DNA from 3 places in the Mucilaginibacter gotjawali genome. Region 2 is predicted to be linked to each of the others. Evidence: riboswitches for the same ligand, from Rfam matches in the RefSeq annotation. Region 2 holds a riboswitch; each other region holds the start of a gene.
The links. A riboswitch is a leader RNA that binds a small molecule or an ion and turns the genes downstream of it on or off. The one in region 2 is predicted to bind S-adenosylmethionine.
Positions count from the first base shown of each region.

Region 1 (7,672 bases), 2.0 Mb from region 2:
TTTTTCTAATTCCATTTTTTAGTTTTAGCGTTTTCAGCAGCTTGCCGATGCCCGCAATAGTGTAAAAATCAATAAAAATTATTGAATGTCGCCGGGTGTAAAATAAAATAGCTAACGAAAAGCCCGGCTTGATTTTACAAACCGGGCTTAGTTTCAACTTCACTTACCCGAAAATTCTTGTTGGCTTAGGTTAGATAACTGTAGAATCCCGCCTGATCAGGCCAAGTATAATAGCGATAACCGCTATTACCAATAAAATATGAATCAGGCCGCCTGCCGCGTAAGCAAATGTGCCGATAGCCCATCCAATGATGAGGATAACTGCTATTATGTACAAAATTGATCTCATGATGTTTTTTTTAAGTGTGACTGATTGCCGGAAGAGATACAAATGCAATACCAAAGGCCCAATCCCCCTTTGAGCAGCCCTCCGGGGAACAAATAGTGTCCAAATTCAAATAAAAAAGAGTAAGATAAAAGGACAGTTGCTCATTTGGCCGCTTATTCATTTTTAACCGCCCTTTATGGTTTGTTAATACAGGCATAATGCCAGCAGGTACAAAGGGCTGTTGGGTATAAATATAGTCGGGTGGCCCTGGCGGGCCATGGCAACTGGCCATGGCGCCGGGAAATGTCATTGTATTTTAAATAACATAGCTATAACACCATCCCCCAGCTATTTTTATAAACAAAAATGCAAAAGCTCAGTTGTTTGGAAATAATATTGAACAGGGAAGTAATTTTTAAAGCTGAATAATTTGGAAACGACCAAACACATAGCCATTTTGGGTGGCGGACCGGGCGGCTTATTTATGTTTAAAAGACTGGTAGATGCTGGCAGGACGGATATTGCCATCACCGTATTTGAGAAGCGAAACCGATTGGGCGCGGGTATGCCCTACAGCGCCGACGGCGCCAATGACGAACATATCACCAATGTATCCGGTAATGAGATCCCCCTGCTGGTTAGCCCGCTGTCGGCATGGATAAAAACTGTACCAAAAGATACGTTAAATAAGTTCCACATCGATCCGGCTCGTTTTAATGAATACAAGGTATTGCCGCGCTTACTGTTTGGCCAGTACCTTACCGCCCAGTTTGATATGTTGCAAAAACAGGCCGGCGAACGCGGCATCCCGTTTAAAATACATTACAGCAGCAACGTAACCGATATCATAGATTACCCCGGGCAGGAAAGGGTTTTTGTGGAAATAAACGGCGCCGAAAAATTCGCGTTTGACAGGGTGATCATCTGCACCGGGCATAACTGGCCGGTTAAGCACGAAGGAACCGTGCCCGGTTATTTTGATTCGCCCTATCCGCCCGCCAAACTCGCCCTTAAACTTAATCACCAGGTTGCCATCAAAGGCTCCTCGCTTACTGCGGTTGACGCCATTCGGACACTGTCGCGCTACAATGGTACGTTCAGCAAGCACGAAAATGGCACCCTTAGTTACCGCCTGCTGCCCGAAAGCCCAAACTTTAAAATGATAATGCACACCCGCAACGGCATGCTGCCCGCAGTGCGGTTTCACCTTGACGACTCGCACCTGTCAAATGATTCGCTGCTGACGCCTGATGAACTTGCGGCGCATAGGGCAGCTAATAACGGCTTTTTATCGCTCGATTTTGTGTTCGAGAACGATTTTAAAGCGCCTATAAAAGAAAAAGACCCTGTATTTTACGAAAAGATCAAACACCTGCGCATGGAAGAATTTGTAGCCGCAATGATGGACCTCCGCGAGCGGCTCGACCCTTTCCAGCTGTTAAGGGCCGAATATGCAGAAGCAGCAAAATCGATCAGACGCAGGGAATCGGTTTACTGGAAAGAAATGCTGGGTGTGCTTAGTTTTGCGCTAAACTATCCGGCTAAACATTTGTCAGCAGAAGATATGCTGCGGCTGCAGCATTCGCTCACGCCGCTCATCTCAATTGTTATTGCCTATATACCGCAAAGCTCAAGTGAGGAGCTGATAGCGCTGCACCACGCCGGGGTGCTTGACCTGGTTGCTGTTGGCGACGACAGCCGGGTGGAAGCAGAGAGCAGGGGCGGAGCAACTTACCGTTATACCGACGAAGAAGGCCGGGCACAGGCAAAATATTTTAAAACCTATGTAGATTGTGTTGGGCAGCCGCATTTGGATTTTGATGAATTTCAGTTTAAAAGCATGTTAAGCAAAAAAACGGTTAGCCCGGCGCGTTTAAAATTCCGCTCGACCGATGAAGCGCTCAAGGCCGTCGCTGCCAGCAAAGATGTGCTCCGGGACCAGCATGGCGACTATTACCTTAGAGTTTCGGGCATTACCATCAACGATAATTTCCAGGTGATAGATGATTACGGCGCATTTAACAACCGCATCTACATCATGGCCGTACCTTATATCGGCGGCTATAACCCCGATTATTCGGGCCTTGATTTTAGCGAGGCGGCCTCGGCCACTATCATAAAAACTTTATTGCCAAATGATGAACATGCCATCCTCAGCTGAACTAAAATTATTTATGGTGCTGCTGGGCTCAAAATCCCCCGCGCGCAATGTGGAACAGCATGATTATTTTTTTGGTATCGGCCAGGTGCTGAATGACCTGGTGCCGCAGATGCGCGCTTTCTGGCCCGGGACCGGCAATAGCCTCCATGTTGATGGCTGGCGCGAAGTAACCCGGGTAAGTGGCTTTAGGGTGGAAGTTGTATTGAAGGAGCGGGATGACTTTTTAGCTTTAAACCGGCTGTTTTTTATAAACCTGGGCGGTTACCAGGCCGATAAGCTGGAGGAACAGCATTATACCGTACTATCCGTACACAGCGACCGAGCGCAGGCAGCGCGGCACGCAAAGCAAACCTTGTTCTATAAAACCAATACCCTAAAAGGAGCCGGTTCGCATATCGACGAAAAATATGGCATTGATGTGGATGATATCTATCATATCGAAGAGATCCTGCCGCCCGGCGAAAAGGAAAAGTACCGGGTATTGCTAACGCCTGCTGAAGATGTGGCAACCGACAAAATCCATTTAGGTTATTTAAAACTGGATAAGATCAAATGACATCCGCCCAACTGTTTACACGATGGGTGGAAGAGAAACACCGCGGGCAACTGGTAAAAAAAACCACCGCCCCGTATTTTACGCACCTGGCTGCCGTTGCCGGCATGGCAGGGCCATTAATGGCGCTCGGGTACGAGACGGGTTTATGTCATGACCTTTTGGAGGATACTGAAACCACCGCAGATGAATTAACCAATACCCTGATCCTTTTCGGATACGAGCCTGAACAAGCCAGTTTTATCACCTCAACCGTTACGGAGCTGACAGATGTATATACGTCAGCGGCATTCCCCTTTCTTAGCAAAGACGAACGGAAAGAAAAAGAAGCATTGCGCCTCAGCAAAACCAGTCCCGCCGCACAAACCCTTAAGTATTGCGACCTGGCTGACAATATCAAATGGGTATTAAGGCACGACCGGAAACACGCCCTGCAATACCTTCAAAAGAAAGAACGCCTGGTAAAAAAACTTACTGCTGGTGATGCCGCAGTACGGAAGAACCTGCTCACCCTCATTCGTCATTCCATTTCCAACTTTGGGGGTAAATAAAAAGGCAGGGGTGGCCTTGCGCTATACCTGCGTTTACACAATTTAACTACTAACTGACAGATTAAAATTCAGTTAATTAGATAAATTAACTGCTTTATTTTTAATTTATTTTATGTCGTAATAATTAATTAATAAAAAATTATGGAAAATTTAATGAAAGCCTGCCGGGAGCTGATTTTTTGCCGGTAACGGCGACTAAGGTTGTCGCTTCAATTGCCGTCCGGCTGGTAAAATACCCCCCGCCACTGCCCGTTAGCGATAAAGGTTTGTGCATGTAACACGCCTGATAGCAGGCAAAGTGACGTAAGTATATGGAGTTTTTTCATATTCTATAAGTTAATTTAAAGGGACACTTTCTACGATAACGTCCCAGTGTGCCAGCACCAGTTCAAAACGCTGCTGCTCCGCTTTGGCATAGCTCTCCCGGTCCGGAAAAAGCTGTTTTTTATAAGGGTCGGCGATGCTATAATCCAATGCCAGGTGTTCATTTTTAAACGTGGTAGTCACTTTAAAGTCCCAACGGGTGTCTTCCCCGCTGTGCAGAACAGGGATTTCGGCTGTAATACGCAGCAAGTCGCCATTTTCAACCAGTTTTTTTAGCAACGGGTAATGGTTTTTTTTCCATAGTGCGATAAACTCTTCAGCATGGCCCCATTTCAGTTTATAATAGTTCTCGATGGTGAGCGGCTTGTCCTGCGCAAAAAGCGCTATACTCCAAACCATAAGCCCTGTCATTAAAATAACTTTCTTCATCATATCTTCATTAGAGGTGTGAGGGCGGATTCGAACCGCCGTAAAAGGTTTTGCAGACCCCCGCCTCGCCACTCGGCCACTCCACCGTTTGTTGCTGCCTCAGGCAGCTGCCAGCCGGAAAACTGCGGCCAGTTTTTCTGCCACCTGGTCTAGCTCGGCCCTGGTATTGAATTTACTGAATGAAAAGCGGATAGCGGTGCGCGCTGCATCTGTACCAAGCGCCTTCAATACATGCGAGGCTGATCCGCCCGAACAGGCGCTGCCTCCGGAAACGGCGATGCCCTCTGTATCGAGGTAGCGCAGCAGGTCGGTATCCGTACCGGGCAGGCTCACGCTTAATAACGTATAAAGGCTTTTATTTAAGTCGGCCGAATTGCCGTTAAACTGCACATCCGGCAATGTTTCGGTCAAACGGGTAATCAAATGGTATTTTAAGTTTTGTATGTACGAATGATCCTGTTCCATTTGCCCGTAAGCAATTTCAAGCGCTTTGGCCATACCAACAATGCCCGGGATATTTTCGGTGCCGGCGCGCAGGCCGCTTTCCTGGCCCCCGCCGTGGATAAGGCGGTTGAGCCGCTGCCCTTTGCTGCGGTACAAAAAGCCAACGCCTTTGGGGCCGTGGAACTTATGCGCCGATGCCGCCAGGAAATGAACTTTCAGCCGGCTAAGGTCGTGGCGGTAATGCCCCATAGTTTGTACTGTATCGGTATGGAACAAGGCCTGGTATTTTTCGCATAGCTCGCCGGTCTGCACGATATCGTTCAGGTTGCCTATTTCGTTGTTGGCATGCATTACCGAAACCAGGTTGCGGGTATTGGTCCGCAGCAGGTATTCCAGGTGGCTCAGATCCAGGTTGCCTTTGCCGTCATGCTTTATATAACTTATGCGGGTATGGTTTTTGGCCGTCAGTGCGCGCAGGGTTTGCAAAACGGCCGGGTGCTCAAACGGTGTAGTGATCACATGGTCGATATGGTTACAGGTAACCGCCGACACGATGGCGATATTATCCGCCTCGGTACCACCCGAAGTGAAAACGATCTCTTCAGGTAAAGCATTTAACAAACCGGCGATCGTGGCGCGGCTGGCTTCCAGTGCCTGGCCTGCCTCGCGGCCCGGCCCGTGCTGCGAAGACGCGTTACCATAGTGATTCAGAAAATAAGGGGTCATCGCTTCGAATACGTTTTGATCCAGCGGGGTGGTGGCTGCGTTATCCAGGTAAATTTTCATGTCTTGTTTTTTTATTTGCCTTTATTCCATATGCCAGAAGCCGCGCAGGGTGCAGCAATTACAAGTAGATTATACCTGGATTTTATCTTTCTCCCGGTTACAGGAGTGGAATTAGCACCTTATGTTTATAGGTTGCTAAGACGTCGCAGGGCCATTCCCTCGGTCTTTCTGGATAAATAATAAAGAACGTTTCGGGGACAAATATAAAACAATTTATATAATTCCTATGGATTTTATAGAATTAATTTGAATGGATCATTTTTTAGCCTGCATTTGCCAATAATATTTGCGCTATTTTTTGAGTATCGCTCAAACTTTTCACACAAAATCACCGGACATACAAAAATAAAATCAAAAAATATTCGGTTATGTGCTTTTACCTAATGTTAAATTAATTGTAACTTTATTTTACCAGATAATAGCTGAATAATACAACTTTAACATCACCGTTAAGCTGAAGTTAAGGCTGTATTAACATTATTCCGAGGCTGTTAAAAGCCAAAACCTAATTTGTAGTTTTAAAAATTGATTACGAATCGAGATGAGGAAGAAGATACTATTTATTACCGGGTCTATTAATCAAACTTCGCAAATGCACCAGATCTCGGAGCATTTGCACGACTTCGACTGCTGGTTTAGCCAGCTCTTCGCGGACAACAATTTTTTAAAGGGAATACTAAAATACACGCCTGTTGCCAACCATACGGTACTTGCTGATCACTTCCGGAAAAAATCAGAAAATTACCTTAACCAGTTTGGCGCCCGGATTGACCAGGGCGGCGACAGGCATCCATACGACCTGGTAGTTAACTGTACCGATATGATCGTGGCCAAAAAATTCAGACATACCAAAACCATTTGGGTGCAGGAGGGGATGATCGATAAAACCACCCTGTTAACCGGTTTGGTTAAGGCCTTAAACCTGCCGCCATATTGCTCAGGCGATACGTCGCTTAATGGTTCAACCAACGTATGCGATATTTATTGTACAGCCTCAATAGGGTATAAAAATTACCTTGCCCGAAAAGGTACTGACGCTTCAAAACTGATTGTAACCGGCATCCCAAATTACGATAACCAGCGCCAATACCTCGATAATGATTTCCCGTTGCATGACTATGTGATGGTAGCCACTACGGATATGCGCGAAACCTTTCGTTTTGAAAACAGGCCGGCTTTTATAAAGCACGCTGCGAAAATTGCTGATGGAAGGCAAATGCTTTTTAAGCTGCATCCTAACGAAAACGTGGCAAGGGCAGAAGCCGAGATAAAAAAATACGCTCCAAAAGGAAGCCTGATATTCAGCGGCGGTAATACCAGCCATATGATAGCCAATTGTTGCGAGCTGATCACCCAATATTCAACCGTTGTTTATACCGGGATAGCGCTGGGTAAAAAGGTGCATTCTTATTTTGATATTGAGGAACTTTACCGCCTGGCCCCCGTCCAGAATGGCGGTACCTCCGCAAAAAATATCGCTCAAATTTGCAGGGGGTATATTAACTTTAACGGTAAAAAGGAAGATTTTCTGAAAGGATTTACATTTAAGGCAGAAAGCGAACCTTATCTGGAGGTGCAGTATGCCTAACTATGTCAGCGTTTAATATATGATGGCAGATAATATTGTAATAGTTGTACAAGCCAGGATGTCGTCGAGCCGGTTGCCGGGGAAGGTGATGATGCCCCTATTGGGCGAAAGCCTTTTGTCGAGGATGATTGAACGGCTTAAAATGATCCGCCACAAGGCGCTGGTGGTTATTGCTACGTCTGAAGAAAGTGCCGATGATATCATTGAGCAGGAAGCTGATCGTATAGAGGTGCCCTGCTTTCGCGGCAACCTCAATAACCTGCTCGACCGCCACTACCAGGCCGGCAAAAAATATAATGCCGATACCGTTTTAAAGATCCCTTCTGATTGCCCGCTGATAGATCCTCAGATTATTGACCAGGTGCTTGATTTTTATGTTGAGCACCCCGGTGAATATGATTACGTAAGCAACCTGCACCCTGCCACTTTCCCGGATGGGAACGATGTGGAGATCATGACCATGGCCTGCCTTGAAAGAACATGGGAAGAAGCAACAAAGACCCTGGAG
Region 1 is NZ_AP017313.1:5,206,382-5,214,053, reverse strand. It holds gene MgSA37_RS22940 (VIT1/CCC1 transporter family protein) at 1-15, opposite strand, end outside; gene MgSA37_RS28400 (lmo0937 family membrane protein) at 191-349, opposite strand; gene MgSA37_RS22930 (FAD/NAD(P)-binding protein) at 759-2,489, shown strand; gene MgSA37_RS22925 (DUF1543 domain-containing protein) at 2,473-3,045, shown strand; gene MgSA37_RS22920 (hypothetical protein) at 3,042-3,593, shown strand; gene MgSA37_RS22915 (hypothetical protein) at 3,930-4,349, opposite strand; tRNA gene MgSA37_RS22910 (tRNA-Cys) at 4,361-4,432, opposite strand; gene MgSA37_RS22905 (cysteine desulfurase family protein) at 4,446-5,576, opposite strand; SAM riboswitch class I at 5,656-5,755, opposite strand; gene MgSA37_RS22900 (hypothetical protein) at 6,118-7,164, shown strand; gene MgSA37_RS22895 (cytidylyltransferase domain-containing protein) at 7,184-7,672, shown strand, end outside.
Region 1: it holds a riboswitch for S-adenosylmethionine, as region 2 does, so the genes downstream of both, MgSA37_RS22905 (cysteine desulfurase family protein) here and MgSA37_RS14480 (O-acetylhomoserine aminocarboxypropyltransferase/cysteine synthase family protein) in region 2, are expected to answer to the same signal.

Region 2 (7,672 bases):
GCAAACCCTTATTATTCACATGATCCGAACCCGCAAAATACCGTTTATACAAAGCAGGGCCACGTTTCCTGTTATAGCGCTAACAGCGGCTATTATGGCTATCGGGATTTATCTGCCGTTTTCGCCGCTGGCAGGTGCATTTAAACTGCAGGCAATGCCATTTTTATTTTTCCCGTTATTGGTGGCCATTTTATTAGGCTATTGCTTTTTAACGCAGCTGATAAAAGGCTGGTTTATCCGGAAATTTGACCAGTGGCTGTAATATTTATATAAATCAACATTATTTGATGGACTGATGGTTTCGATTTTTAATATGTTTGCATATTATGAAGATCGAAACCATCGCCATTCATGCAGGCAATCACGTTGATGCCTCCTCAAAAGCAGTAATTCAGCCCATTGTATTATCAACCACCTTCGAAAGGGCTGTAGACGGCACTTTCCCGGGCGGTCATATTTACAGCAGGGCCAGCAACCCTAATCGTGCGCTGCTTGAAAATCTGCTCGCAAAACTGGAGAGCGGTGCTGATGCGGCTTCATTTTCATCGGGTAATGCGGCAGGAATGTCGGTTTTCCAATCGCTGGAGCCGGGCACGCACATCATAGCGCCCGACGATATGTACCATGGCCTGCGCAACCAGCTTAAAAACCTGTTTGCCGGTATTTTGGAATTTGATTTTGTCGATATAAACAACAGCGATGTGCTACAGCAGCACATTATGCCGCATACCGGGCTGATCTGGATTGAAACCCCATCAAACCCTTTGCTCAAAATCACCGACATCAAAAAAGTGGTAAATATCGCAAAAACACATGGCATAAAAGTAGCTTGCGACAACACTTTTGCAACACCAGTGTGCCAGCGGCCTTTGGAATTGGGCGCCGATTTGGTGATGCACTCCTGCACCAAGTATTTTGGCGGCCACAGCGACCTGATGGGAGGCGCCCTTATCACCAAAGAAAAAAGTGATTGGTGGGCCAAAATCCGCCAGGTGCAGGAATATGGCGGCGCTATCCCCGCGCCCATGGATTGTTATATGCTGGTGCGCAGTATGAAAACACTACCCTATCGTATGCGTGGCCATGTACACAACGCGCAGTTACTGGCCGAATATTTGGAGAAACATCCAAAAGTTGAACAGGTGATGTATCCGGGTTTACCATCGCACCCGCAGCATGAAATTGCAAAAGCGCAAATGGATAGCTTTGGCGGGATGCTGTCATTCTGTTTAAATGGCGGCGAAGAAGAAGCCCGGCGCGTTATCAACAGCCTTAAAATATTTACAAGAGCCACCAGCCTGGGCGGCGTGGAAAGTTTAATTGAGCATAGGGCTACAATGGAGGGCCCTGATACCAAAACGCCATTCAATTTACTGAGGGTTTCGGTTGGGCTGGAGCACATTGATGATTTGGTGGCCGATATGGCGAAGGCGCTTGGGTAAAAGGTTTTTTTGACAATCTAATGCCTATTTTCTACTAAACTGTTTACTAAATCCCTAGCATTTTCTGTTATTACCAAATCAGCACTCATTGTTGGCACTACGGGTAACTCATGGAATATTATTCTTATCCTATTTTCCAGCCTATCTTTGTGTTCGATAAAACGATTTTTGTTCTGATAATAATATTCTATTGCCGACAACCTGGTAGCCGGGTTCTTACTATATAAAAGTAGATAATGTGGTCAAAAATGGTTGGTAAAATCATTGTAACTAACAGGCTATCAAATAAATACATTGAGTTAATTGAAAATGGTTTCAATTGACTTTTTTCGTTTATGAAAAGTGTTAAAAAAACGCGTGTTGGGCCTGCGGTAGCCTGACAGTTATTGGCTGGGGTAAACGCAATGACAGGCAGCGGTTTAAGTGCAAATCCTGCGGCATGATGTTTACCCGATCGAACTCCGGGGTCGCTTACAGCAATCAATTTATTTGGTTTGAGAAGTGGGTCAGCGAGCGGCAGGTTTATAAATACCTGGTTCGTGACAGTGGATTATCGCAAAGCAGCATACAGCGCTTGTTCCATTATTACCTGGAGCAGGCACCTGAAGTACGGATTAAAAGCAAGGTAAAGGCACACCTGCTGATTGATGCAACTTACTTTCCAAACGATCTTTGTCTTGTGCTTTACTACGATCATGATATCCGTTATACCCAGCTTTACCGGATGACTGATCAGGAGCGCTATGAACAAATGCAGGAGGATCTGGAGAATCTAAAGAAGCTTGGTGTTAATATAGCTAGTATCACCTGCGACGGGCACAAAGCACTATTAAAAGCTATCCGTAAAGTCTATCCAAATGTATTGATCCAGCGATGCCTGGTACACATTAAACGCCAAAGCCAAACCTGGCTTACAAAGAATCCTAAGGCTCCGGTTGCACAGCAACTGTTATACTTATCCAAACAAATCACTTATTTAAGGACCTATGAACAAAGCAATCAATGGCTGGCAGATATTTACCACTGGTATGAAAGAAGTAAGTTCTATGTTAATGAGAAAGCATTTAACCCGGATACCGGCAGATATTGGTACAGGCATAAGATGCTGCGTCAAACGGCAAGCCTGATTATTAAAGCGATACCCAATATGTTTCACTACCTGGATGATCCGCAAATTCCTTATACTACCAATCGCCTTGAATCATTCTTCGGACATCTGAAAGAAAAGCTCGACGTTCATCGCGGCCTGCGGCCAAAAGCCAAACGAAACTTCATCAAATGGTATCTGCATTTTAAGAATAACGGTAAATGAGTTTTCTTAGCCATTGGAGGAACCAGCCAATAAAAAAAGCCGGTCCGATGCTTCGGAGCGGCTCTGGCTTTATTCCTGTAAATCATATTGCTGACAAGTTGCCCTCCGGCAGCGCCTGTTTCCTCTTCTGATCTACAAGGCCTATTTAATACTTTTTCTGCAAATTATCACCAACCATTTTTGACCACATTACCTAAAAGTAACTCACATATTTGTGGTGTGATGCGTTTTTTTATTTTCAGATAATTAACTCGATTTTGAAGCGCTGAAATTGGGTCTCCGCCGTTGTCTCCATACATTATACCAGAATACGGTGTCATAAAAAACCGAATATCACCGTCCGCGAAAAATGCTCCTGAAAACCCATTAATGGGTTTGCTCATCTCTTTATACCCAAAGTACAAAGGTTCAGGTAAATGATCTTTATTAATATTAAATAGTTGACTATAAAATCTAGCATACCTAACTATTAATCTTGCATCCCCTGGCATTTGGGGATCAAGCTTAAAACTAACAACTTCGTTTTTATAATAAACAAACTGATAAAATACACTTACATAACCCTTTCCGTTGCTTCCACTTATTAAATAGTAATCGAATCCAAGTTTCTCTCGTTTGTTCCCCTGATACGATAATATTTGTGTTAATTTTAGAGGATTTTCTTTATAAATTTTCGCAAGATTTTGAATAAAAACAGAATCCTCTTTAACCCATTGCTTTTCTATGGGTTCTGATTGACCTTTCGTTTTTATTACAATGCAAAAAAGTATTATAGAAAGAATGGTTGAACGTACTTTCATAAAAAAGTTGAGGTGTGTTAGATTTTATCCGTATTACTAATGTAAACATTAATGATGTTTTTTATTAACTATATCAAATAAAAAAGATAAAAGGCATAAATCTTAAACTTCCGACTTTCGCCTGCTCAACGATATTTCATCGCCTCCTTACCCAAAGCCCTCCGTAAAATCCCTATCTGGCCAATGGTATACGCCTGGTGATGATTGATGAATGTCCACAAACTTTCCGTTGTCTTAAAAGCAGGCAAGGGAAATTCGATTGGGCTATTTAAGGCTTCTTCGGGCATTTGTTCCAGCCCTTCGCGGATCGGTCCGGTATATTTATTCCATTCCGCTTTAATTTCTTCCAGCGAGGGCATTTTAATTGAGGCACTTACAGGTTCGGTTAGCTGTGTATTAAAATGATCGGTCCATGGAATATCTACCTGTACATTGCCCATCCTTGCCAAACCCAACTGCCCCCACACCAAATGCCCCGCAAGCCATTTGACATGATTGATCCCTGGTGCAAGCCTCACCTCAGCTTCTTCTTCATTTATATCCACTAAAACATTGTTAAACAACGTAGTATGTAAATCATACTGAATGAGTAATTGATCTTTCGCTGACATATATTTTCGTTTTTTTAGTAAAACATGTAGCCCAACAAATACACTATTAAATCGTATTGCCGAAGCTACTATGAACCATCAACTATGAACTCAAGAATATTTCATAGCATCCTTATTCAAGCCCCTTCTTAAAATACCGATCTGGCCGATGGTATAAGCCTGGTGGTGATTTATAAACGCCCACAAACCGCCGAGCGTATTATCAAAGGGAAATATAGGATGTGGTATGTTGATTACCGTATCCAGCGCAGCATCCGGAAGGTTTTCTAACCCGTTTCTTATCACCGGCCCCATTTCGTTCCATTTGTCTTTGATCTGTTGTAAAGCTGGCAATTCACTTGGCGTTGCGTCCAGGTCCTGCGGCGTTGCGCCTTGTTTGGTATGAAAATGATCGCGCCATGCAAAGTCGACCGGAACGCCCCCTATATTGCCCAAATTAAGCTGGGCCCAGGCCAGGTGGCCGGCAAGCCACTTAACACAGTTCATCGGGTCGGCGATGCATTTGCCTGACTCTGCATCTGTAATATCTGCCAAAACATTGTTATATAATACGTTATGCAGATCGTACTGGTCAAGTAATACTTTTTTTGCTGACATGGTTTTTTAAATTGATTACCCAAATGTAGCAGAATATTACAACACCTGTTAGGTGTAAATACGCCAATGTAAGGGGCTTTTTGCGACAGGGTGATTGTTGGAAAGTTGGAATGTTGAAAAGTTGTAATGTTGAAAATAGATAAAGTGATCAGTGAGGTTAGGTGCCTTTTTTCTTTCGGACTTCCGGACTTTTCCGTCTTTTCGGACTCAAAAATGAAATTTAATTTGGAATATTAACAAATACTACCTTATCTTTGAAACAATATTTGGTAGCAGTACCATGATCATTACCTCTCACACAGGTTTTGATTTATAAAGAAGCGGCGAGAGATCAGGCTCAATGACCCGCTGGCAACCCTCAAAAAGAGAAGGTGCCAATTCCTGGCCCGGTAAATATCCCGGGGAATATAAATTAATAACCATGAAAAGTCTGATTTACAACATTATTCAAACCATTTTTAGGGGCCAACAGGTAATCCAACCCGTATATATTTATAGTTATGCCTATAACTGTAATATGTGCATGTGTTGCTGTTGCTGATCCTTAACACGTTTTCATTTTCTCTTTCCCGAAAAAATACGTGTTTTCACAAAAGGATTTATAATCCTTTGTGAACAAGTCTGTAAACAAATCATTCACCATTAAATTTAAAAATCATGTCTGCTGAAAACTTAAAATTCGAAACACTTCAATTACATGCCGGCCAGGAGGCCGATCCAACTACAGGTTCACGCGCCGTACCGCTTTATCAAACTACGTCCTACGTATTTAAAAATGCCGAGCATGGCGCCAATCTTTTTGCATTAAAAGAATTTGGAAATATTTACACCCGACTGATGAACCCCACCACGGATGTTTTCGAGAAACGCATCGCTGCTTTGGAAGGCGGTGTGGCGGCTTTAGCAACAGCCTCAGGCCAGGCGGCACAGTTCATAGCTTTAAATAATATATTGCAGGTTGGCGATAATTTTGTTACCTCCCCATTCCTTTACGGCGGAACATACAACCAGTTTAAAGTAGCCTTTAAACGCTTAGGCATCGACGCACGCTTTGCGAAAGATGATACTGCGGAGAACCTTGAAAAATTGATTGACGATAAAACCAGGGCCATCTACCTGGAAACCATAGGTAACCCGGGCTTCAATATCGCTGATTTTGACAAGGTTGCTGAGCTTGCCAGGAAATACGACCTGCCGCTGATCGTTGACAATACCTTTGGTGCAGGTGGTTATTTATTCCGCCCGCTGGAGCACGGCGCCAATGTAGTGGTTGAGTCGACTACGAAATGGATTGGCGGACACGGAACAAGCATAGGCGGAGCAATTATTGACGGCGGTAATTATAATTGGGGTAATGGCAAATTCCCGCAATTTACCGAACCTTCTGAAGGGTATCATGGCCTGGTATTCGCTGATGTATTTGGCATCGGTGGCCCTTTTGGCAATATTCAGTTCATTATCCGGGCGCGTGTTGAGGGTTTGCGTGATTTCGGGCCATCTCAATCGCCATTTAATGCATGGTTGAATATACAGGGACTGGAAACGCTATCCCTGCGTGTTCAGCGTCACGTGGACAATACCCTTGAGTTGGCCAAATGGCTAGACCAGCACCCCGCAGTTGAAAGTGTAAACTATCCCGGCTTGCCGTCTTCACCGCACCATGCCCTTGGCAAAAAATACCTAAAAAATGGCTTTGGCGCGGTATTAACTTTCCAGGTAAAAGGAGATAAAGAAAATGCGGGTACAGTAATTGACAATTTGAAGTTGGTTAGCCATCTTGCTAACGTGGGCGATGCAAAAACGCTGATCATACAGCCATCAGCAACCACCCACCAGCAACTTTCAGACGAAGAACAATTATCGGCAGGTGTTTTACCAAACCAGCTACGCGTAGCTGTCGGGCTTGAACATATTGATGATATTAAAGCAGACTTTGAACAGGCATTTGGGAGATTAGTTGAGTAGAGATTAGGCACTGGAGATTAGATGCAAGTAGATGGGCGTTAGTCAAACTAATCTCTAGTCTCCGGTCTCTAATCACTAAAGGCCAATGACAAAATAAAAAATGAATACAGAAATATTTAAATACAATAAGTCATTCAAACTGGAGTCGGGCAAGCAATTGCCTGAACTCCAGATTGGATTTAATACCTACGGAACTTTAAATAAAAACCGCGACAACGTTGTTTGGGTTTGCCATGCACTTACCGCAAACTCGGATGTTTTTGACTGGTGGAAAGGGCTTTTTGGTGAACACGACCATTTTAACCCCGCTGAATATTTTATTGTTTGTGCCAACATCATCGGCTCTGCTTATGGCAGTACTAATCCGCTGAGCATCAACCCGGTTACAGGTCACCCGTTTTATCTGGCATTTCCTCAATTTACAGTTAGGGATATGGTGAAAGCCCATCAGCTGTTAGCTGATCATTTGCAGATCGATCATATCGAAATACTTTTAGGCGGATCATTAGGAGGACAACAGGCCGCTGAATGGGCCATCAGTGAACCTGATCGCATTAAAAACCTGATCCTTATAGCCACAAACGCTAAACATTCAGCCTGGGGCATCGCCTTTAATGAGTCGCAGCGCCTTGCCATCAGCGCTGACCGTACATTTTATTCCAATACACCGGATGGCGGCAAAAAGGGATTGAAAGCGGCGCGGAGCATTGCACTGCTATCCTATCGCAATTATAAAACATACGGTATTACCCAGCAGGAAGAAAAAGACAGCCTTGTTGATGGTTATAAAGCATCCTCGTACCAGAATTACCAGGGCGAAAAATTGGTAAACAGGTTCAATGCATACAGCTACTGGTACCTGTCCAAAAGTATGGATTCGCACAACGTAGGCCGTGGCCGGCGTGGGGTTGAAAAGGCGTTGAGCCTGATCAAAGCACGCACACT
Region 2 is NZ_AP017313.1:3,234,500-3,242,171, forward strand. It holds gene mgtA (magnesium-translocating P-type ATPase) at 1-262, shown strand, start outside; gene MgSA37_RS14455 (trans-sulfuration enzyme family protein) at 327-1,442, shown strand; partial or broken gene MgSA37_RS14460 (IS256 family transposase, variant Zn-binding type) at 1,813-2,754, shown strand; gene MgSA37_RS14465 (hypothetical protein) at 2,922-3,554, opposite strand; gene MgSA37_RS14470 (DinB family protein) at 3,680-4,165, opposite strand; gene MgSA37_RS14475 (DinB family protein) at 4,256-4,762, opposite strand; SAM riboswitch class I at 5,070-5,176, shown strand; gene MgSA37_RS14480 (O-acetylhomoserine aminocarboxypropyltransferase/cysteine synthase family protein) at 5,420-6,727, shown strand; gene MgSA37_RS14485 (homoserine O-acetyltransferase family protein) at 6,828-7,672, shown strand, end outside.

Region 3 (7,672 bases), 920 kb from region 2:
ATGGATAGGACTACAGAAAGGGACTCGAGGTTTAACGACCTTGAAAAAATGACAGTTAAGGAGATCCTTCAGCATATTAACGAAGAGGACCGTACCGTTCCACTGGCGGTTGAAAAAGCATTGCCACAAATTGAGGCACTCGCGAAAATCACTGCTGAAAGAATGAAAGCAGGGGGAAGGCTTTTTTATATCGGTGCAGGCACCAGTGGGCGCCTGGGTGTTGTTGATGCTTCTGAATGCCCGCCTACATTCGGCGTTCCGTTTGATCGGGTGGTGGGCATTATAGCCGGAGGCGATGGCGCTATCCGTAAAGCGGTTGAATTTGCCGAAGACGACGACAGGCAGGCCTGGGAAGACCTTTTGGCATACGGAATTAATGAAAAGGATGTGCTGGTTGGCATAGCGGCATCGGGTACTACGCCGTATGTGGTGGGTGGATTAAAAATGGCCAACAAACACCATATGGTAACCGGTTGTATTGTTTGTAACAGCGGCAGCCCGGTGGCAGCAGCGGCAAAGTATCCTGTTGAAGTTGTCACCGGACCTGAATTTTTGACAGGCTCCACCCGGATGAAAGCGGGTACCGCGCAAAAACTGGTGTTAAATATGCTGAGCACCTGTGTAATGATCCAATTAGGCAGGGTAAAAGGCAATAAAATGGTGGACATGCAGCTCTCAAACGATAAATTGATTGACCGTGGCACAAAAATGGTAATGAGGGAAACAGGCCTGGATGAGCATACCGCTGTTGGTTTATTGAAGGAACATGGCAGCGTTAGAAAAGCAGTAGAAGCTTATAAGGGGTAATGTGCGTATGTGCAGATGTGCAAATAGTGAAGAAGCAAATTAGTTAATTAAAAAAATGGATGTGAGTTGATAAACTGCGGATGCAAAGGTTTAGGTTTTTATAATCTGCACATTTGCACATCCGCACATTTGAAATATTTTTCATCCGCACATTTAAAATTAAAGAATGCACGAAATAGAACCATATTATAAATGGCGCGACGATTATATTGCTGCGGAAGACGAATATTCGCCGTTTTATGCAACTGAATACAGTGAGTTTGAATTTGATAAGCAGGTTTACAATTACCTGCTGCATCCGCAATGGGATGCCTTTGGTTCAAATACGCTGTATTTAAAAGTACTTTTTGTTGATTACGAACGTGGTTACACCATCATAGAATTTATAGGCGAGTGGAACGACGCGATCAATAACGATATCATGATGCTGAAACGCGAGATCCTTGACCTGATGACGGATAGTGGTATCCATTATTTCATCCTGATTGGCGAAAACGTATTGAATTTTCACTCATCCGACGATTGTTACTACGAAGAATGGTTCCAGGATGTGGAGGACGGCTGGATAGCCGGCATCAATTTCCGCGAACACGTAATTGATGAGTTTAAACGAAACAATATCGACTACTATATCAATTTCGGTGGGGTATTGGACGACCTGGGCTGGCGTGCATTAAAACCTATCCAGGTATTTAAAAAAGTAGAAGAGCAATTGGTAAGAAGACTGGGGTAGGTAAGAGTCCGAAAGTCCGGAAAGTCAGTAAAGTCCGAAAGACGAACTGGAGTAAACCCGAAACTTTGTTTAAGAACAGGATTTTAATCTTCCGGACTTTCGGTCTTTTCCGACTTCCGGACTCAAACTAAACTTTTTCTCATTTTGGGCGTCTAAAATCTCAACTCTAATAATTAAATTTGTATAAATAAATTTTAAAAGAAAAATGGAAATAAATAAACCTGACTATGTTTATGATAACATAGTCCAAATAAATGATACCGACGCATCGCGTAGGTTTTTAGCTAATGTATTCATGTGGATGTTTGTGGCATTGGGTGTATCTGCGCTGTCCGCATATGTTTTTGCGAATACGCCGTCGCTACTGATGACTCTTGTCGACGTTACTACCGGGCAGTTAACAGGGTTTGCATACATTGCAATGTTTTCGCCGCTAGCATTTGTGCTGCTAATGAGATTTGGCCTTAATCGCATTTCCTATCCCGTTTTGGCTTTACTGTTTGTTGCCTATGCAACTTTAACAGGTATCAGTTTAAGCTTTATACTATTGATTTACACCGCTTCTTCGGTAACTGGCGTATTCTTAACTTCATCAATAGTATTTGGAATTATGGCTATTGCCGGTTACACCACTAAAACTGACCTCACCAAATTTGGCTCTATTTTAATTATGTTTCTTGTTGGTATTGTTGTTGCCAGTCTGGTAAACCTATTTTTGCATAGCTCAGGTCTTCAAATGCTGATCAGCTATATTGGTGTGGCGGTGTTTGTAGGATTAACCGCTTATGACGTACAGAAATTGAAAAACATTGGTGCCGGTTTAGCCTATGGCGATGCCACTGCCTCAAAAATGGCTCTAATGGGTGGTTTAACCCTTTACCTGGATTTTATCAACCTGTTCCTGATGTTGCTGCGTATTTTTGGCAGAAGAAGGTAACAGAAAAATAATCTTTTAAAAAAGCTGCCTCCAATTATTGGAGGCAGCTTTTTTTGTATAGACAAAGTAAAAAATGATATCATTTGACCTGGCTCATTTACGCCTCTTGCATATGATTACTTTATTACGCATCTTTGCAATGCTTATAGAGAAAGACGGAGGGATTAGACCCTGCGAAGTCTTGGCAACCTGTGCTTACAAGGTGCCACATTCTACTTGAGAGCCAACTGGCTCCCGGGAAAGATAAGCGAAGGTCAGTGATCAGACGACTTCTCGATATAAGCTTTTTTTATTAGATGTGAGATATGAGACTTGAGATAAGAGACTGTTTTGTCGGTTTTTATTATCTCATATCTCATATCTCACGTCTCACATCTTAAAAATGGATATCAGAAAAGAACTACAAAAACGCATTCTTGTAATTGACGGGGCAATGGGTACCATGATCCAGCGGTACGAATTATCCGAAGAGGATTTTCGTGGCGAACGGTTTCGCAATCATGGCTCTGATCTTAAAGGAAATAACGACCTGCTGAACATCACACGCCCCGATGTGATCAAAGCCATACATGCTGAATACCTGGAGGCAGGTGCCGATATCATCGAAACGAATACCTTCAGCACCCAGCGCATTTCACTGGCTGATTATCACCTGGAAGAATTGGCCTACGAATTGAGCTATGAAGGCGCCCGCATTGCCCGCGAGGTTGCTGATGAATATAATAAAAAAGACCCGTCCAAACCGCGTTTTGTGGCTGGCGCTGTCGGGCCAACCAACCGTACGGCTTCACTTTCACCGGACGTAAACGACCCGGGCTATCGCGCGGTTAGTTTTGACGATTTGGCAGAAGCCTATTACGACCAGGTGCGCGGCCTTGTAGATGGTGGCGCTGATCTGTTGATCATCGAAACCATATTTGATACCCTAAATGCAAAAGCAGCCCTGTTTGCTATCAACAGGTACTTTAATGAAATAAAAAAGTCTCCCCCAACCGGGGGGAGATTTAGAGGGGGGCCGGACGGGTTGCCCATCATGATCTCCGGCACCATTACTGATGCTTCCGGGCGTACCCTTTCAGGGCAAACGGTGGAAGCCTTCTGGAATTCGGTGCGCCATGCCAATTTATTGTCAGTGGGTTTAAATTGCGCTCTGGGAGCAAAAGAAATGCGGCCGCATATTGAAGAACTTTCGCAAAAAGCGGATGTATTTATCTCTGCATATCCAAATGCAGGCCTTCCAAATGAATTCGGCCAGTACGATGAAACAGCCCACGAAACAGCCCACCAGGTAGACGAGTTTATGAAGGCCGGGCTGGTAAATATTGTTGGCGGCTGCTGTGGTACCACACCTGAGCATATCAAATGTATTGCCGAAAAGGCAGCAAAATACCCGCCCAGGGTGAGGCCTGAAATTGAGCCCTACCTGCGCCTAAGCGGCCTGGAAGCAGTTACCCTTACACCCGAAACTAATTTTGTAAATATTGGCGAACGGACAAACATCACAGGTTCGCCAAAGTTCTCCAAATTGATTTTGGCCGAGGATTATGAAGCGGCATTAACTGTTGCCCGCCAGCAGGTAGAAGGCGGTGCCCAGGTGATCGATATCAACATGGATGAAGGGATGATCGATTCGGAAGCGGTGATGGTAAAGTTCCTTAACCTGGTGGCTTCGGAACCTGATATTGCCAAACTGCCCATCATGATCGACTCCTCCAAATGGACGGTGATTGAAGCTGGTTTAAAATGTTTACAGGGTAAAGGCATCGTCAATTCTATCTCGCTGAAAGAAGGAGAAGAGAAATTTAAAGAATATGCCCGCAAGATATTAAGCTACGGCGCCGCTACAGTAGTGATGGCTTTTGATGAAACCGGCCAGGCCGATTCATTGGAGCGCCGTAAAGAAATTTGCCAGCGATCATACAACATACTCGTCAATGAAATTGGCTTTCCACCGCAGGATATTATCTTCGACCCAAACATCCTGACAGTTGCCACCGGGCTTGAAGAGCATAACAATTACGCGGTTGATTTTATTGAAGCTACCCGCTGGATAAAGGGAAATTTGCCTTATGCCAAAGTAAGCGGCGGGGTAAGTAATATCTCGTTCTCCTTCAGGGGGAATAACGTGGTGCGTGAGGCCATGCACTCCGCATTTTTGTATCATGCCATTAAAGCGGGCCTTGATATGGGCATTGTAAACGCCGGCATGCTGGAGGTTTACGAAGAAATACCGAAAGACCTGCTGGTGCTGGTCGAAGATGTGCTTTTGAATCGCCGTGAGGATGCAACTGAACGCCTGGTAGAGTTTGCTGATACGATAAAATCAAAAGGTAAAGAAATTGTAAGAGATGAAGAATGGCGTAAAGCGCCCGTTGCTGAACGTTTATCGCACGCTTTGGTAAAAGGCATTATTGAATACCTGGATGAAGATGTGGAAGAGGCAAGGCAAGCTTATGCCAAACCTTTGGAAGTAATAGAAGGCCCGTTAATGGACGGGATGAACGTAGTGGGTGATCTTTTTGGTTCAGGCAAGATGTTTTTACCGCAGGTGGTAAAATCGGCCAGGGTAATGAAAAAGGCGGTTGCCTATTTACTGCCCTTTATTGAACTGGAAAAACAAAGGGTGATTGACGCGGGTGAAGATAGCAGCGGAAGCCGCGCCAATGCCGGTAAAGTACTAATGGCTACCGTTAAGGGCGACGTGCACGACATTGGCAAAAATATAGTAGGCGTAGTTTTGGCCTGCAATAATTTCGAGGTGATTGACCTTGGGGTGATGGTTCCGGCGCAAAGGATTATCGAGGAAGCTAAAAAGCAAAATGTAGATATTATCGGCCTGAGTGGGTTGATTACCCCCTCGCTGGATGAAATGGTGCATTTTGCCAAAGAAATGGAGCGCGAAGGGTTTACTATTCCTTTGATTATCGGCGGCGCAACCACCTCGCGCATCCATGCGGCGGTTAAGGTTGACCCGCATTACTCCGGCCCGGCTATCCACGTGCTGGATGCATCACGCAGCGTTACGGTTTGCAGTAGTTTGATGAATAAAGACCAGCGCGGACCGTATGTAAAAAATATAAAGGAAGAATACGCAAAAGCGCGTGAGGCCCATTTAAATAAACGGTCGGACAAACGCTTTATCAGTATTGCGGATGCCCGTAATTCAAAATTACAGATCAATCTGAATGGCGCTATCGCCAATAAACCAACATTTACCGGGACGAAAGTTATTGAAGCATTCCCGCTGGAAGAACTGGTGCCCTATATCGACTGGACGCCATTTTTCCATACCTGGGAGCTAAGGGGCAGCTATCCTAAGATATTTGATGACAAATATGTTGGGGTGGAAGCGAAGAAGCTTTATGATGATGCACAGGTATTATTAAAGAAAATAGTTAAAGAAAAACTGCTTCAGGCAAACGGTGTCATCGGTTTCTGGCCGGCAAACAGCGTAGGGGATGATATTGAATTATATACAGATGAAACCCGCAAAACATTATTAACCACTATCCACACCCTGCGCCAGCAAAGCGAAAAAGTGAAAGGCGAGCCATATTACGCGTTATCTGATTTTATCGCACCAAAGGAAAGCGGCGTGCCCGATTATTTTGGCGGCTTTGCCGTAACCAGCGGGATTGGTTGCGATGAACTGGTGGCTAAATTTGAGGCAGATTACGACGATTATAATAGTATCATGGCCAAAGCCCTTGCCGATAGGTTAGCAGAGGCATTTGCAGAAAAAATGCACGAGTTGGTACGCAAGGAATATTGGGGGTATTCGAAAGGGGAGAACCTGGGGGCCGATGAGCTGATCAAAGAAGAATACCAGGGCATCCGCCCGGCGCCGGGATATCCTGCCTGCCCGGATCATACCGAAAAAACAACCTTATTTGAAATATTAAAGGCCGAAGACAACGCAAAAATGCACCTGACAGAAAGCCTCGCCATGACGCCGGCAGCATCCGTAAGCGGCTTTTATTTTGCACATCCGCAAGCGCGTTATTTTGGTTTAGGTAAGATTAGTAAAGACCAGGTAGAAGATTATGCAAAGCGCAAGAATATGGATTTAGAAACCGTAGAGCGCTGGCTGGGGCCGAATTTGAATTATTAGCCCCCGGCCCCCTAAAGGGGGAGCAACTGCGGGAGCTTACAACAAGAATCATAAAAAATTAAATAAAAATTCCCCCTTTAGGGGGTCAGGGGGCATGAAGATAACCGAACATATTAACAACGCCAAAGGCAAAACACTTTTTTCTTTTGAACTGATACCGCCATTAAAAGGGCATAGCATACAGGGTTTGTATGATGCTATTGACCCTCTAATGGAATTTAAACCGCCTTTTATTGACGTTACCTCGCTGCGTGAGGACTTCATCTACAAACAGCATCCCAATGGTTTACTGGAGAAACTGAGCTACCGCAAGCGCCCGGGAACTATCGCTATTTGTGCGGCCATCATGAATAAATACAAAGTGGATACTGTTCCGCATTTATTGTGTGGAGGGTTTACTAAAGACGAAACCGAAAATGGACTGATCGACCTGCAGTTTTTAGGCATCGAAAATGTTTTGGTTCTGCGCGGCGATGCCCGCAAAGCTGATGCCTCATTTATCCCGACTCCCAACGGACACAATTATGCAACCGATCTTTTGGAGCAGGTGGTAAATATGAATAACGGTGTTTACCTGCACGAAAATAACGAAGAAAACCTGAAAACCGATTTCTGTATCGGCGTAGCAGGTTATCCCGAAAAACATTTTGAGGCCCCCAATCTGAAGACTGATTTTAAATACCTGAAACAAAAGATAGACATGGGTGCAAATTTCATTGTAACCCAAATGTTTTTCGATAACCAGAAGTATTTTGATTTTGTAAATAATTGCCGGGCAAATGGCATCACTGTGCCCATTATCCCGGGGTTAAAACCGGTTACAGGCTCCAAACAATTGGTTAACCTATCCAAAACCTTTCATATTGATATGCCCGAAGACCTTTGCGACGCCATAAACGCCTGTAAATCCGAGAAAGATGTTAGGGACGTGGGTATTGAGTGGATGATCAACCAGTGTAAAGAATTGATGGCTTTTGGTGTGCCGGTATTGCATTTTTATACTATGAGTAACGCAGGGCCAACAAAAAGAATTGCGGAAGCGATATTTTAACCTTTTGTGATATCGTTTAATACTATTTTAGCA
Region 3 is NZ_AP017313.1:4,153,978-4,161,649, reverse strand. It holds gene murQ (N-acetylmuramic acid 6-phosphate etherase) at 1-807, shown strand; gene MgSA37_RS18375 (hypothetical protein) at 974-1,540, shown strand; gene MgSA37_RS18370 (Bax inhibitor-1/YccA family protein) at 1,746-2,477, shown strand; SAM riboswitch class I at 2,618-2,727, shown strand; gene metH (methionine synthase) at 2,860-6,588, shown strand; gene metF (methylenetetrahydrofolate reductase [NAD(P)H]) at 6,683-7,639, shown strand; gene MgSA37_RS18355 (hypothetical protein) at 7,636-7,672, opposite strand, start outside.
Region 3: it holds a riboswitch for S-adenosylmethionine, as region 2 does, so the genes downstream of both, metH (methionine synthase) here and MgSA37_RS14480 (O-acetylhomoserine aminocarboxypropyltransferase/cysteine synthase family protein) in region 2, are expected to answer to the same signal.